DNA from 3 places in the Shimazuella sp. NTD247 genome. Region 2 is predicted to be linked to each of the others. Evidence: riboswitches for the same ligand, from Rfam matches in the RefSeq annotation. Region 2 holds a riboswitch; each other region holds the start of a gene.
What was found. A riboswitch is a leader RNA that binds a small molecule or an ion and turns the genes downstream of it on or off. The one in region 2 is predicted to bind S-adenosylmethionine.

Region 1 (5,227 bases), on a different contig from region 2:
ATTCCAAGCTATCCAATCGGTCAACTGCTTCTTGTAATCGTTCTTCATCTGCTAACAAACCTACACGAACATAGCGATCTCCTGCTTTTCCAAAACCTATTCCTGGAGCGACTGCGATATGTGCATTTTTGAGAACGTGTGTTGTAAAACTTTGTGAATGATAACTATCAGGAACTGGCAGCCAGCAAAAAAAGGAGCCTTTTGGTTTTTGGATATCCCAGCCGATTTTTTGTAATCCTGAAATAAATACATCTCTTCTTTTTTCGTATGTCTGCACCAATTTTTCCACAGAATGTTGCGATTCGAGTAATGCAGTAGCTGCCGCTTCTTGAATAGCACCGAACAAACTGACATAAAAATGATCTTGCAACAATTCAATTGCTTCAATCACCGATGGATTTCCCAAAGCAAAGCCGATACGCCATCCTGCCATGTTGTAGGTTTTACTCATGGTATAAATCTCAATCCCAATATCTTTTGCTCCAGGTGTCTGCAAAAAGCTCAGCGGCTTTTGACCGTCATATCCGATTGCACCGTAGGCAAAATCATGGACTACACAAATGTTATTTGTTTTTGCTGTCAGCACGGTTTTTTGGAAAAAATCAGAAGTGGCCACACCAGCTGTAGGGTTATTAGGATAATTTAAAAACATTAATTTTGCTTGTTCCAAAATGGATGCAGATATATTTTCATAGTCTGGAAGAAAATCATTCTCTGCAAGCAGGGGCATCATTTCCATTTTTGCATCAGCCATCGCAATTCCAGACCAATAATCTGGATATCCGGGATCAGGAACCAAAGCGATATCTCCTTGATTTAAAAAGCATTGTGCGATTTCGACTAAACCAACTTTTCCGCCAAATAATACAGCTACTTCTGTGTGGGGATCAATTGCAACCCCATACTCTCGTTTATAGTAAGTTGCTATTGCCTCTTTGAGAAACGGAAATCCTCGAAAAGGAGAGTATTTATGATAGGCAGGGTTTGTAGCTGCTGTTTGCAAAGCGGAAATAATATGGTTTGGAGTTGGTAAATCTGGATTTCCCTGCCCAAGATTAATCACATCATATCCAGCTTGCGAATAACGATTCACATCTTTCACTAATTTAGCAAAAAACTGTTCGGGTAGTTGATGCATTCTTTTTGCATATTGAAATGTTTGCAATTATTCCACTTCCTGTACCTGTTTCTAGTCATTTATGTTATTATTTAGAGGAACAACTGTCAAAATGTTTTTGGTTAGTAAACGAATGTTTATTGACAAAATGAAGAGAACGATTTAATATTCGATTTAAATTCTTTTTAATGACAGGTTGAACGTAAAAATAAATAGGTTAGCTATCTCTTATCAAGAGTAGGTGGAGGGAAATGGCCCGATGAAACCCAGCAACCGACCGTAATACCATCGTAAGATGGGGCTCTTTGTGTATGACAGGGCCGTGGTAATACCACGCATGGCACGGTGCTAATTCCAACAGATTTAATCTGTAAGATAAGAGGTTTGGACTGTTCCAAGCCTCTTTCGTACAGAAAGAGGTTTTTTGATTTGCGCAAAAAGGAGAGATTGGAAAATGGTAACAACGCAGGAGCGTTCTTATCAAGCGTTGACGGTAGAATCCGTACGAAAAGTGATAGAGCAGCTCCAATATTTTGAAGATGTTGAGCAGTTAAGGGTATCAGAAATCGGCGATGGAAACCTCAATTATGTGTTTCTTTTAGAAGATCCCATTACCGGAAAATCAATTGTTGTCAAGCAAGCACTTCCATATGCAAAAGTAGTCGGGGAAAGCTGGCCCTTGACACTTGATCGAGCAAAGATTGAATATTTGTCACTGCAAAAAGCTGCAGAAGTAGTTCCCGAGTTAGTTCCGGTTGTTTATGATCATGATCATGATCTGGCTTATACAGTGATGGAAGATTTATCTTCTCATGAGATATTACGAACTGCCCTGATCCAAGGGGAACAATATCCAAACTTGGGTAAAGATATTGGTACTTATACTGCGCAAACGTTGTTCCATACCAGCGATTTCTTCCTGCATCCTTTCACCAAAAAAGCATTGGTACATGACTTTTTGAATCCAGAATTATGTAAAATTACGGAAGATCTAGTTTTTACCGATCCTTTTTTTGACCATGATACAAATGAAATATCTGATGAAATGAGATCATTTGTAACCGAATTTTGGCAAGATGACGAGTTAAAACGCGAAGCAGCGAAATTAAAACTGCAATTTCTAACGGAAGCGGAAGCACTGCTTCATGGAGATCTTCATACAGGTAGTATTTTTGTAACCAAAGATTCTACCAAAGTGATTGATCCGGAATTTGCATTTGTAGGTCCTATCGGATTTGATCTGGGTCAATTTTTTGCTAATCTGCTGCTCAATTTTTTGTCGCAAGAAGCACATATCAAAGATGAAGAACAATTACTATCATTTCGTAACTATTTATTAGATACGTGTCAACAAACATGGGAGACATTTTCGGTGCAATTTTTAGAGCTCTGCAAGACAAAAGGGCATTATACTTTTTCAAGTATTCCGGGTGTAGCAGAAGCTTTTGTTGAAAAAGTTTGGTCAGACAGTCTTGGATTTGCTGGCTGTGAGATAGTCAGAAGAACCATTGGTTTGGCACAGGTTGCTGATTTAAATACAATTGATGATGCTCCTGTTCAGATTGACTTAAAACAAAAAGCATTGGATGCTGGAGCACAACTGATTAAAAATAGACACGAAATCAAAGGAATTCACGCTTTTTTATCTTGGGCACAGGAGTCGTTGACATGATAACTACTGAATCGAGGCAGTCCATCGTATCTGTTATTTACAACAAAGATCATATTTCTTTATTGGACCAGCGTTTATTACCACAAAAAGTAGAATATGTTCGCCTATATACGATTGAAGATGTTTGGAATGCCATCTATCAGTTGCAAGTCAGAGGCGCACCAGCAATTGGCATTGCTGCTGCCTTTGGCTTAGCTGTTTGGGCAAATCAGTGGCAATCATCCGATCTTCCCGCCTTTTTAGCTGCATTGGATAAGGTCAAAGAACAACTTGCTCAGTCTCGCCCCACTGCTGTAAATCTGTTTTGGGCATTGGATCGTGTAGTTCGCCATGCCGTACAGGCAACAAGTGTTATCGAAGCGAAAAACTATATTGAGCAAGAGGCATTGAAAATCCAAGCAGAAGATGAACAAACTTGTCGACGAATTGGAGAATATGGATTGACTCTTTTTTCAGATGAGCAAAAAATTATGACCATCTGCAATGCGGGCAGTATTGCTACAGCAAGATACGGGACTGCTCTGGCTCCCTTTTATATAGCGAAGGAAAAAGGATGGAATTTACATGTATATGCCTGTGAAACACGTCCACTGCTGCAAGGTGCTAGACTTACTACTTGGGAATTACAGCAAGCAAATATTGATGTCACATTAATTACAGACAACATGTCTGCACACACAATGAAAACGAAACAAATCGACGCAGTAATCGTCGGCTGTGACCGGGTAGCCAGAAATGGCGATACGGCTAATAAAATTGGTACATTAGGCTTGGCATTGCAAGCAAAAGCGCTGAATATTCCCTTTTATGTAGCTGCTCCTTTATCTACGATTGATTTTCATACTTGCACAGGTCAAGATATTCCGATAGAAGAACGACCAGCTACAGAAGTTTCGCGATTTGGTGAGGTACCTACTGCGCCTGTTTCCACCAAAGTATTTAATCCTGCATTTGACGTCACACCCAAAGAGTATATTACAGCAATTATTACTGATCATGGCATATTTTCACCAGACAAACTCGAATCGCTCATCGAGCGTATACCAAAGGGGAAAACAACATGAAACGCTTGAAATGGGTCACTGTTATTTTAGCAGTGGTATTCGCACTAACCGCTTGCTCAAACGAACAAAACCAAGTAAATCAATCAACTAATCAGAATAATGCCGCAGAAGACACATCGACTTCTAATAAAAATACAAATATTCCAGAGAAGTTGAAAAAACCTTTAAAAATAGCCGCGATTTCGCAATTGTCGATTGGAACATTCTCTAGTCAATACATCGCTGGAATTCAAGCTCAAGTGAAAGCGTTTGGAGGAGAAGTTCAGGTATATAACTCGGATAATGATTTATCGAAAATGGCGTCTAACATTGATACAGCAGTCAGTCAAAAAGTAGATGGGATTTTACTCGATCATGGTCGAGCTGATGCTTTATTACCAAGTGTGAAAAAGGCAATAGCTGCCGGTATACCTGTTATTTCCTTTGATAGTGACATTCATCTTCCAGGTGTAACGGTTATTGATCAAGATGATTACTCTCTTGCTTGGAATTCTTTGAGAACCCTTGCCCAAGATTTAAATGGAAAAGGCAACATCGTATATGTATGGGTTGGGGGATTCGCGCCTATGGAAAACCGCAATGTCATTTACAAAGCTTTTCAACAACGTTATCCAGATATAAAAGAAATTGCAAAATTCGGCAATGCTTCCAATAACACTGCATTAGATACACAGACACAAATGGAGGCTATTCTACAAAAATATCCGAAAGGTCAAATTGATGCTGTGTTTGCACCATGGGACGAATTTGCCAAAGGTGTTACAAGAGCAATTCAACAAGCTGGCAGAACCGAGATAAAAGTATATGGAATTGATTTAAGCGATGAAGACCTGCAACTTATTCAGCAAAATAATAGTCCATGGGTAGCGAGTACTGCAACGGATCCAACAGAAGTAGGAAAAATTCAAGTCCGGTTCCTCTATCAAAAAATAGCAGGGGAAAAGATTCCGCAAGTTTATAGTGTACAGCCTCATTTAGTTGAAAAGAAAAATTTGCCTGCACAAGCTGTCAATATGAATCAACTTGGAAAATATATTGCAGGTTGGGGAGCAACACAAACAGCAGTTTCTCCATGGATGGATAAGTTAGCCGAGGCGAATAAAAAATGACACTCCAAATGAAAAAGATTATGAAATCATTTCACCAGAATCATGTTCTGCGCGGGGTAGATTTTATGGTCAATAAAGGAGAAATTCATGCTTTATTAGGAGTGAATGGTGCAGGTAAAAGTACATTAGTAAACATTTTATCAGGGCAACTAGAGAAAGATGATGGAGAGATAACGATTGGAGGGCGGCAAGTGTCGCTCTCTTCTCCGCATAAGGCGATCGAAGCAGGAATTGGCATCGTCGTTCAAGAGGTAGACGCTGCATT
Region 2 (5,227 bases):
TTCAAATTTCTATAAACTGTGGAACAACAACTTACTGATAAGTTAAGATTCGATAATGAATGAATTATAAAATATTCATTCACTCAAAATCAAAAAAACAGGGGTGATCATACACTATTTTTGGAAATTAGTTAAACCCCTTATGATAAATTCTGCTAAATACAGAATAATTTGCGGAAAATGTTGAATCCCGATTTCTTCCTTATGTGTATCGATATAGACTAATGAATCGAAAAAAGCAAGAAGCAGTTCATCATCTATATCTTCTCTTATTCGGCCCTCCATTTTCCATTTCTTAAATAATTCCTTATACATATTAGGCAAGGAATCATTACTCTCTGCACTTTCTTTATGGTAGATTTTTTCCAATTTGTGAAAAAAATCCGGGTTATACCATTCTTTCAGTATTGGATTTGAATGGATGGCATGTATGTTTTGTTCTACTATTTCTTTTACAATGGAAACAGGATCTTGATTCAGATCAAGAGATTCCATGATCGCCTTTTTCAGTTGCTCGTTTTCTTTTGTGTAGATTTCTACGAACAGTTTTTCTTTTGATGGATAGTAGTTATAGAACGTACCAACTCCGATACCAGCATTTTTAGCGATGTCGGAAATGTTCGTATCTTTAAACCCTTTTGTCAAGAATAACTCTTTTCCACATCGGAAAATATCCGCTTTTTTATCCTTCAATAAACCCCCCTCTTTCGAATGAATATTATTTAATTCATTCATATTAAAGCAGAGACTTCCCTTTTTGTCAATTCTACATAGGGGTTAATTTAAACCCTTATTTTTGAATGAAACACCAAATCATTCGGTGATACTTTTCTCGTCATCTATGAAATATTAAACATCATAACTGATTCCGAGTAATGTGGAACAAAGGGATTATGAAGTAATTCCCGATATCACTTGTTCTTTATTTTTTGTTCTCTTATTCACCACCATGATACCAAGGCAAACGAGAACCAGTCCACCAAAAGTCAAGATACTCAATTTTTCAGACAGGAGGATGGAAGAATAAAACACACCAAATATCGGGATCAAAAAAAGAAAGACAGATGCTTTGCTCACTGGATGATAGCGAAGTAAAATATTCCAAAAAAATGTTCCGATCAATGCTACCAATGATAAGTAGACAAACGTAAGTCCTGATTGAATATCAAAATGAAAAGGTAAAAAACCAGCTTTCCAAATACCTACACTGATAAGGCATAAGGAACCGACAAACAATTGATAAAAGGTGATGATATCAATTTCAAATCTAGCAGATTCGTGCCGTGCTAATAGATTTCCTGAAGCAGCTGCTAAATTAGAGAGGAGCAGTAAAATTTCTCCCAGTCCAAATCCTATCTCCATGGAAATCGAATGCAGACTCACAACGACGATCCCTAAAAATCCGATGCTGATGCCCAATGCTTTGCGTAAATTCAACCGATCATTTGTATCAATAAAGTGTGCTATCAAAATTTGAAACAAGGTTGAAGTTCCTGTAAGTATAACCGTAGTCATACTTGAGGAGATGCTTACTCCTACATAGAAGAAAATATATTGCAAAAAGTTTTGTACAAATCCGACTTTGCTCAAAGAGCGAAATGCAGAGCGCTGGAAGACACGTTTTTTGCTGATGAGTCGAATAAAAACGTACAGAATAAGCGCAGATAAGAGGAAGCGATAACCAGCAAAGACAAGTTCTGTACTATAGTCATGTGTCTGGATGGATAGCCATTTATAGCTGAGTTTGATAAGAGGAGCTGGACTCGCCCAAAGTAACGTAACGATCAAAATGGTTGCACTAAATCCTAGCGGGTGGGTGACAAACTTTTTCATATCGTTCTTTCCTTCCTCCATAATTTCGAATCTTGTTTTTTAGAGACATGAATGAATATTAATATATTCATTCATATTAGAGCAAAGTCTTTCCTTTTTGTCAAGTTGAACACGGTTACGACAGTTGATATGATTTCAATCAAGTGTTTTTGTTCGTATTTCGAGCGAGAAAATCCACGGTTTCAATCGTGGGATGAAAAGCAGCGTTGTTCGAAACCCCAAAAAAAGGGGTTGCAAGAACAACAAATCTTTGTATATTAGAACACATGATCGGTGATCATCCTACTGGTAGTAGGTTTGTTCTTTGAAAATGTAGTGGTATAGGGTTTCGGTGGCAAATGGATACGTCTCCCACCGAGTAAAACCATTAGAGGCAGGAAAAGAACTAGAGCGCTGGTAACAGGCGTTCCGCCCATGTGGGTACACTTCTAACTGCATGGGATGGGCTGATGAGACAGCCCCAAACTTAGGAGTTGCACAAAACAGAAATGGACGCATGTAGCAGAACTACCTAAGAATCCCACGACTTTAGTCGTGGAGAGTCTCAAAAAGTTGATTTCTAAAAAATCATTTAATTCAATATCAATATCTAAATTGGTTCTATCCCTTCATTAATTGATTGTTTTTCCTAAGCTCAATTAACTGTATTGTGTTGGCAGTATATCTAACTGTATAATTTTCTTTTTAATTACAGTGATTCCTAAAAACAGATTGACATACTTTGTATTTAAATATAAAATGAAAAAAATTAAATATCACTTCTTATCGAGAGAGATGGAGGGACTGGCCCTTTGATATCTCAGCAACAGATCATTTGATACTGTGCTAATTCCAGCAAGCGGAATGCTTGGAAGATGGGAAGAGTTACTTAAATGAACGGATAAACATTTAAAACGCCTCTTTCTATTTTTAGAAAGAGGCGTTTTTTGTTTTTCGTTTAAACTTTTTGTGAGAGGAGGAAGAAGATTGATTGAATTAGTAGATATCAGCAAACGCTATCCTGGTTCACCTGCCGTAGATGCTTTAAAGGAAGTATCTCTTCATGTGCAAAAAGGAGAAATTTTTGGTGTTGTCGGTGTAAGTGGAGCTGGGAAAAGCTCTTTGCTCCGTTCAGTTAATTTCTTGGAGAAACCAACTTCAGGAGAAGTCAAGGTTGATGGTATCTCTTTATCTACTTTGTCAGCAAATCAACTCCGAGAAACACGTAGAAAAATAGGAATGATATTTCAGCAGTTTCATTTGTTAGAAACAAAGACGGTGTTTCACAATGTGGCTTTACCACTCTATTTAACTGGAAAGAAAAAAGGAGAGGTAGAGAATAGAGTACTCGAATTGCTTGATTTTGTTGGTCTTGCGGATCGGGTAGATTATTATCCCGGACAGCTTTCAGGCGGACAAAAACAACGAGTTGGGATTGCTAGAGCTTTAGCAACTGATCCTCATATTTTATTGTGTGACGAAGCAACATCTGCCCTTGATCCTGATACAACTAAGTCCGTACTTGATCTATTACGTAGGGTGAATAAAAACTATGGAATTACCATTTTATTAATCACACATGAAATGGATGTTGTTCGCAAACTTTGTGATCGGGTTGCGGTTTTGGATCAGGGGAGGATTGTAGAGCAAGGTTTTGTCTACGATGTATTTACCAATCCAAAATCAGATACAGCAAAACGGTTTGTGAGTACAATTTTTCAACAACAACTTCCAATAAGTATTCGAAGTTTATTAAAAGAACAAGTAAAGATTTATCGCATTACATTTACCGGGAGTAATGCAACAGAGCCTTTGATTGCAGAAACAATCAGAAAATTCCAGACCAATATCAACATTTTGCAAGGAAATATAACCGAATTGCAAAGTAGGCCTTTTGGAGATTTGTTAATCAGTATTGAAAGTGATGAAAAAAAAGTGGAAGAAGTTATTCGTTATTTAAAAGATAGAAAAGTATTTGTAAGGGAGGTGAAAGGAGATGGTGTTTGATTGGGCTGTTTTTTGGCCGCAGTTAGTAGATGGCATTTTGGCAACGCTTATTATGGTTTTTGTATCGCTTGTATTTTCCATACTTCTAGGTTTTCCATTAGGCGTTGTACTCGTAGTGACAAGATCGGACCATATTTTGGAAAATAAAGTTGTGTTTACGATATTAAATACCATCATCAATATATTTCGGTCAGTCCCATTTATTATTTTATTGGTTGCCATTATTCCTTTTACTCGTTTGGTAACCGGTTCATCAATAGGCACTGCGGCAGCGATTGTTCCTCTTATTTTTTATGCAGCCCCTTATTTTGCACGTTTAGTAGAAAATTCTTTATTAGAAGTAGATAACGGAGTGGTGGAGGCAGCCCAAGCGATGGGTGCTACTCCTTGGCAAATCATTTGGCGATTTCTTTTGCCGGAATCCCTGAGCTCTCTATTTTTAGCGGCGACGATTGCTACGATTGGATTGATTGGTGCCAGTGCAATGGCAGGTGCAGTTGGCGGAGGTGGATTAGGAGATCTTGCGATTACATACGGCTATAACCAGTTTGAAGTGCGTGTTGTGATTATTACGGTGATCTTATTAATTATCATTGTTCAACTTGTACAAACTTTAGGAAATTATTTAGCCCGATTAGTGAGGAGAAAATAATATGAAAAAAATATCATCTATTGTTATAGCACTACTGCTACTTGTAGGATTGGTGGCAGGCTGCTCAAGTAAAGATAATCAGACAATAAAAGTAGGAATAAGCAGTTCTGATACAAAAGTTTGGGAGTTTATTAAACAACAAGCACAAAAACAAGGTTTAACGATTCAAGTTGTTACTTTTAATGATTATGTGCAGCCTAATCTATCTCTGGCAGATGGCAGTTTAGATGCAAATGCTTTTCAAACAGTTTCTTACTTTAATGAATTTAAAAAACAAAGAAAACTTGATTTAAGTGCCATTGGTACAACTGTGCTTGCTCCCATGGGTGTTTACTCCAAAAAGTATAAAGATATTAGTCAAATCCCAGATGGTGCAACGATAACCATTCCAAATGAAGCAAGCAATGGTGGTCGAGCATTGCTGCTTTTGGAAAAAGCAGGTTTGCTAAAATTAAAAGATGGTTTTAACGGCAAAGGTTTGACAGAGGCAATTGCTTCCAATCCGAAAAACTTAAAAATCGTTACCGTTGCTGCTCCGCAAACACCACGTTCGATGGATGATGCTGCTGCAGCAGTAATCAATAATGGCATAGCTGTAAGTGCTGGATTAAGCCCAGTGACAGATCCGATTTTTAAAGAGGATAAAACAGCAAAACCTTATATCAATATTATCGCAACGCAAACAAAAAATAAAAATAATGCCAATTTGCAGAAGCTAGTGAAAATCTATCAATCTCCTGAAGTTGCAGCATATAT
Region 3 (5,227 bases), on a different contig from region 2:
GGTTATCTGGAATCTTGATCGGCACTACCCTTCCCTCCCATTTATTGTTGGCTTTTTGCTAATGCTTGTGCCAAATCTTCAATAATATCGTCAATCGACTCAATCCCAACAGATAGACGAATGAGATCTGGGGTCACACCAGCTGCTTTTTGTTCTTCTTCTGTTAGCTGTTGATGCGTTGTACTTGCTGGATGAATAATAAGTGATTTTGCATCTCCTACATTTGCTAGGTGGGAGAATAAAGAAACATTTTCAATCAATTTTCTCCCTGCCTCTGCTCCCCCCTTAATCCCAAATGTAAAGATCGCACCTTGACCGTTCGGTAAATATTTTTGTGATTTTTCAAAGGATGGATGATTTTCTAATCCGGGATGATTCACCCAATCAACACTCTCATGCTTCTCTAAAAATTCAGCCACACGCAAAGCATTTTCGCTATGTCGTTCCATGCGGAGGTGAAGTGTCTCTAATCCTTGTAGTAACAAAAATGCATTAAATGGTGAAATAGAAGCTCCTGTATCTCGCAGTAACTGCACTCGTGCTTTTATAATATAGGCCAAAGATCCCAATGCTTGAGTATAGGATACACCATGATAGCTAGGATCCGGCTCTGTCAAATCAGGAAACTTGCCATTACTCCAATCAAACTTGCCAGAATCAACGATGATACCGCCGATACTTGTGCCATGTCCTCCAATAAACTTTGTCGCGGAGTGAACAATGATATCCGCTCCAAATTCAAATGGCCTGCTTAAATATGGAGTAGCAAAAGTATTATCGATAATAAGCGGAATTCCAGATTCATGAGCTACATTAGCAACTGCCTCTACATCCAACACATCTAACTGTGGATTGCCGATAATCTCGGCAAAAACAGCCTTCGTCTTATCAGTTATCGCACTACGAAAATTGTTAGGATTGGTTTGATCTACAAAATGCACGTGAATGCCCAGTTTGGGAAGTGTATGTCGAAATAAGTTATATGTCCCACCATAAAGATTGCTAGAAGCGACAATCTCATCACCTGCCCTGGCAATATTTAAAATGGAGTAAGTAATTGCTGCTTGACCCGAACTGGTAGCGAGTGCTCCAACACCGCCTTCCAGCTCAGCGACCCTTTTTTCTAGAATATCGGTTGTAGGATTCATAATACGAGTATAAATGTTGCCGAATTCCTTTAATGCAAACAGATCTGCAGCATGCTGGGTATCATCAAAGACATAAGAAGTTGTCTGATAAATAGGAACAGCCCGCGCATTTGTTGCAGGATCAGGTGCCTGCCCTCCATGCACAGAAATTGTCTCAGGTCGAAATGTACTCATGTTATTTCCTCCTTTTTTAGCAAACAAAAAACCCCTTCCTTATCCAGAAGAGGCTTGGTTACAGATCCGCATCTTATCTGTTAGAGACAAGTAGTCTCTACAGGAATTGGCACCTTCTAGTGAATCAATCACTAGGGTTGCCGGGCATCATCGGGCCAGTCCCTCCGCCTCTCTGGATAAGAGATTTAACAAATATTCAGTTAAACAATAGGTTTACTTAATTATAGTCGTTTTCTTCCAGCTCATCAATATTCAAGTGTAAAAAATGGAGATATTTACAAAATCTCAATATTGGACTGCAAATTTATTCAACTTACCTTCTATTAGGGAGAATAACAACGACACTACCTTGTCCTTATCCAGATCCAGCTGTTCTTGCAAAATGGATGGATGTTGAAACCACATTGGAATAACTGCTAAATCAGTGCTTTTCAGGATTCAATTGATTAAATAACAAGTATGCATCTAAATCAGAGTCAGCCTTTTCCTCCCCTCTCGCATAACTTCCAAAAATGACAATCGCTTTGATGGAATCAAACCGCTCAGTCATATAATTTGTAAATGTAGTGATAAGGGACAATCGAAATCTCTCTCCTTTACCCAAAAAACCCCGCTCAGCATTTTATGATGGTGGGATTTCGTTTATTTTTAGCGAAGATTTATTTTTGTTTTGATCCCTCCTGCTCGCAATGGGCAGGAGGGGTTAGTAGCTAGTGGAGAAAAGATGACCTACCGCCACCGACCTCCAGTTACTGCACCGAGCATGGCAATGTACAAATCGTCCCGTTTGTGGCGGTCGATCTCCGTGACCTCGTTGACCTTATCCAGTGACGCTACGCGAATACTCTCGTAATTGCTACCCGCTTTGCTCTCTTCATTTCGCAGGGTCTTCATTCGGTTGAGATTCTGTCCATGAGCCTTGGACTTGGCATCTCCCTTTTGGTGGTCCTTACTGTTGTTGTACTGGTTGATTTCGATGCTCAGACCCTCGATATCATCCAGAATCTTCAGTTGTGCCAGCTTGGCCTGACCAGTCTTGAAGGCAGCTTCAGCCAGCGTGCGCACTGCTGTAGGATCAAAATCCTTTGTCTTCGAAGCGAACATTCGCAGAAGCTCGCCCACAGTTGCAGGAGGTGTCTTAGCCATGGTGTTCTCTTTCTCACTAGACAGATAGCCATGGATGTAGGCTATGATCTATTGTATCAGATGAATAGAAAAATTGAGAATAGAATGCTCCAAAATCTAACAACTTTTAAAAACAGGAAATTGAGTAGTTGCAGCACGTTTTGGTGACCCATCATGCAGAGAAAACGTCAGAGATTTGTGCTGGTTTAATTACAAGAGGGTAAAAAGGTAAGTGAGTTTCATTTTGATTTATCGATGTATATTTTGTTGTTATTGACCAAACAAATGCGGATGCAATTACAATATCTCCATGATAGGTGTGATCAAGAGGCTGAGTAATTATACTCAGCCTTAGACTTATGTCAATTAACGATTATGTTAATCATTCCCAAGATTTTGTTTGTTATTGCCCAACGCTCTACTCCATGACCATAATAAAATGGCAAATGGGACAAGCGTGATCAAAATGGTTAGCACTCCATCGACTAAAGACCAAGAGAAAAAAGTTGAAATAATTAATTTGTTCCAAGATTGGGTGATAAGCAAATAAGCTGCTGGAATAGTATAGGTTAAGAACAGAAAGATAGCCCAACACACTCCAAAAATGTAAAACCAAACATAACCCCTAATAAATCTCTTTTCACGGTTTGAAACCTGTGATAGCTCTTCTAATTCTTCCGACTTTACTCTTTTGAACCATTTTCTTACGGTCAAACGCGTATAATGTAATAAATTATTACTATTTAACATGATGGCTATCAGGTAATAAATGTCCGTTTCCATAAAAAAGAGGAATTGATATCCGATTCCTAGCCATAGCCCCAGATTTAAATAACGAATTAGGCTAATTTGAAAAGATGAAAAAGAAAAGACTCCTAAATCTTGAAGCCAAAGAAGTAAAACACAGAGAATTACAAGTGTAAAATCAAACATAATCCCTGCAAGGATAGGTTTGTATCGTTTTTTTCTTGGTAGTAAAACAATTCCTGACATATCTGTTTCTGCCACTGGGAAGACAAGCCGATGACTAAAACCGATACGACCATCCACTCCGAGAGAACGAGCCGCTAACAAATGAGAGACTTCATGTAAAAATAGAAGAAAAAAATTAATAAAAAAGAAAAGAATGAGAATAACTGATTGGGAACGACCTATGAAAAAATCTTGGTATCTTGGTATATAATCCGGATTAAAGACTGTAAGAAATACACAAAAAATAAATAACAAGGAAACGAAAATGTAGCTGTAACGATTAAACAAGAGTTGACCAATTCGACTTGTTAACCAAGGAAACTGCTCCTTTTGCTCCACTTTCTCATTTACTACTTTTTCATCAATCTGATAAATAAATGGATACTCATGAATTAAATCTTCTACAAATCCAACAACATCGATCTCTTGCTGCAACTGCTGTTCCATGATATGTTTCGTTTCGCCTACTGTTTTTCCTTCTCCCAGTAGCTCTATAATCTGGATCGCCATCTTTGGTAGAATAATAAACTCTCCAAGATCAAGGCGCCCAATCAAAACTTCATCCTCGTTTTCTTCTCTACTCGAAAGACGATGAAATTGACATATGCTGTCTATTGTTACCACTTCGATGTCACCTACTTTGATCAAAGAAGCCACTGTCCAGAGCGGATAGTGGCTTCTTTGATCTTAAACTAAATTTAGTAATGGCAGCGGTTTCACTTTTATAAATTTTTGCCATCCATACAAACTTCATTCATCCATCATTTGAATTATTCCAGAGATTTGGTTGGTTTCACTTTTGCTACTTTTTTAATTTTAATTTTCAATCAGGTAACCCCCTTAAATTTGGAGTTTTAATGATAAAGAATATACTTATAATTAGTATAGTTCTTATTTGTTAATGTATAAAAAATAATATATATAGTCAATATACTTGATAAAATTATTTTCTATTCCATTTAGAATGAACCTCTCCCAGATGCGACTACAATATCTACCATGATAAAGATGATGAAAGGATGAGTAGAATTACTCATCCTTCTGGTGCTTCTTTATATTTCGTTGGTTTGAACATATTTGGAGTCTGGGTAGCCGCAAGCAACTACCCAGACGAGAACCACGCGACTTTTACTTAATGCAAATCTGTACGTTGGAGCCATGAATGGTTTTGGTACCAGTGTCATTAGGTTTGTAAATGCGTTCCATTTTTCCTGAAAGAAATACAACTACCTTTCCAGGGTGACTCTTATCATCTGAAGAATAGATCTTGATCGTGATCTCACCAATGTCTACCCACTCTTGATCCATAACGCTAACATTCTTCTTCTTATCCCAACCGTTTGGGAGGTTTTTGATAGAGACACGCCGGTTCTTTGTTGACTGGTAATCAGGCATGGAAACTCCATTCAATCAAGTAGAAATGCTGGCTCTCAGCATTCTCATTTTATTATAAAACAAAATTCCATAAAGGGAATAGTCATAAAAATAAATATATTCCATTCATCGCATTACAATCTATTCCGATAATATTGTTACTAATTCTATACGTAACAAACTTTTTAGCAACATTTCGATATCTTTTTTATTAAATTTGAGCTCTGGGTAATCGTTCTTGATCACCCAGAGCCAAAGTCCTACCTGACTCCTCACTTAAAACAAATCTCTACCTCTGTCCCAGGGATTTTGTAAGATTTCTTTGCGGGATTATTAATATCAACCTCACTTACATCAGAGACACCCTTCCGTTCTTCTGATAGATGATAATTTCGTAGTTACCGAAAAAAATCGATTCCTGACTTCCACTGAAC

Region 1: linked by a shared signal. The riboswitch ahead of mtnK (S-methyl-5-thioribose kinase) and the one ahead of AC5WOC_RS00380 (methionine ABC transporter ATP-binding protein) in region 2 are both predicted to bind S-adenosylmethionine.
Region 3: linked by a shared signal. The riboswitch ahead of AC5WOC_RS04530 (homocysteine synthase) and the one ahead of AC5WOC_RS00380 (methionine ABC transporter ATP-binding protein) in region 2 are both predicted to bind S-adenosylmethionine.

The regions. Positions count from the first base shown of each region.
Region 1 covers NZ_JCAJZU010000002.1:298,996-304,222, reverse strand. Annotated here, with positions in the region: gene AC5WOC_RS05955 (pyridoxal phosphate-dependent aminotransferase) at 1-1,165, opposite strand, end outside; SAM riboswitch class I at 1,343-1,499, shown strand; gene mtnK (S-methyl-5-thioribose kinase) at 1,572-2,789, shown strand; gene mtnA (S-methyl-5-thioribose-1-phosphate isomerase) at 2,786-3,853, shown strand; gene AC5WOC_RS05940 (sugar ABC transporter substrate-binding protein) at 3,850-4,962, shown strand; gene AC5WOC_RS05935 (sugar ABC transporter ATP-binding protein) at 4,959-5,227, shown strand, end outside.
Region 2 covers NZ_JCAJZU010000001.1:78,565-83,791, forward strand. Annotated here, with positions in the region: gene AC5WOC_RS00370 (TetR/AcrR family transcriptional regulator) at 115-693, opposite strand; gene AC5WOC_RS00375 (DMT family transporter) at 892-1,833, opposite strand; SAM riboswitch class I at 2,593-2,694, shown strand; gene AC5WOC_RS00380 (methionine ABC transporter ATP-binding protein) at 2,800-3,819, shown strand; gene AC5WOC_RS00385 (methionine ABC transporter permease) at 3,809-4,471, shown strand; gene AC5WOC_RS00390 (MetQ/NlpA family ABC transporter substrate-binding protein) at 4,473-5,227, shown strand, end outside.
Region 3 covers NZ_JCAJZU010000002.1:48,937-54,163, forward strand. Annotated here, with positions in the region: gene metA (homoserine O-acetyltransferase MetA) at 1-25, opposite strand, end outside; gene AC5WOC_RS04530 (homocysteine synthase) at 42-1,322, opposite strand; SAM riboswitch class I at 1,393-1,505, opposite strand; gene AC5WOC_RS04535 (nucleotidyltransferase domain-containing protein) at 1,744-1,902, opposite strand; gene AC5WOC_RS04540 (hypothetical protein) at 2,052-2,468, opposite strand; gene AC5WOC_RS04545 (PqqD family protein) at 2,826-4,043, opposite strand; gene AC5WOC_RS04550 (hypothetical protein) at 4,548-4,814, opposite strand.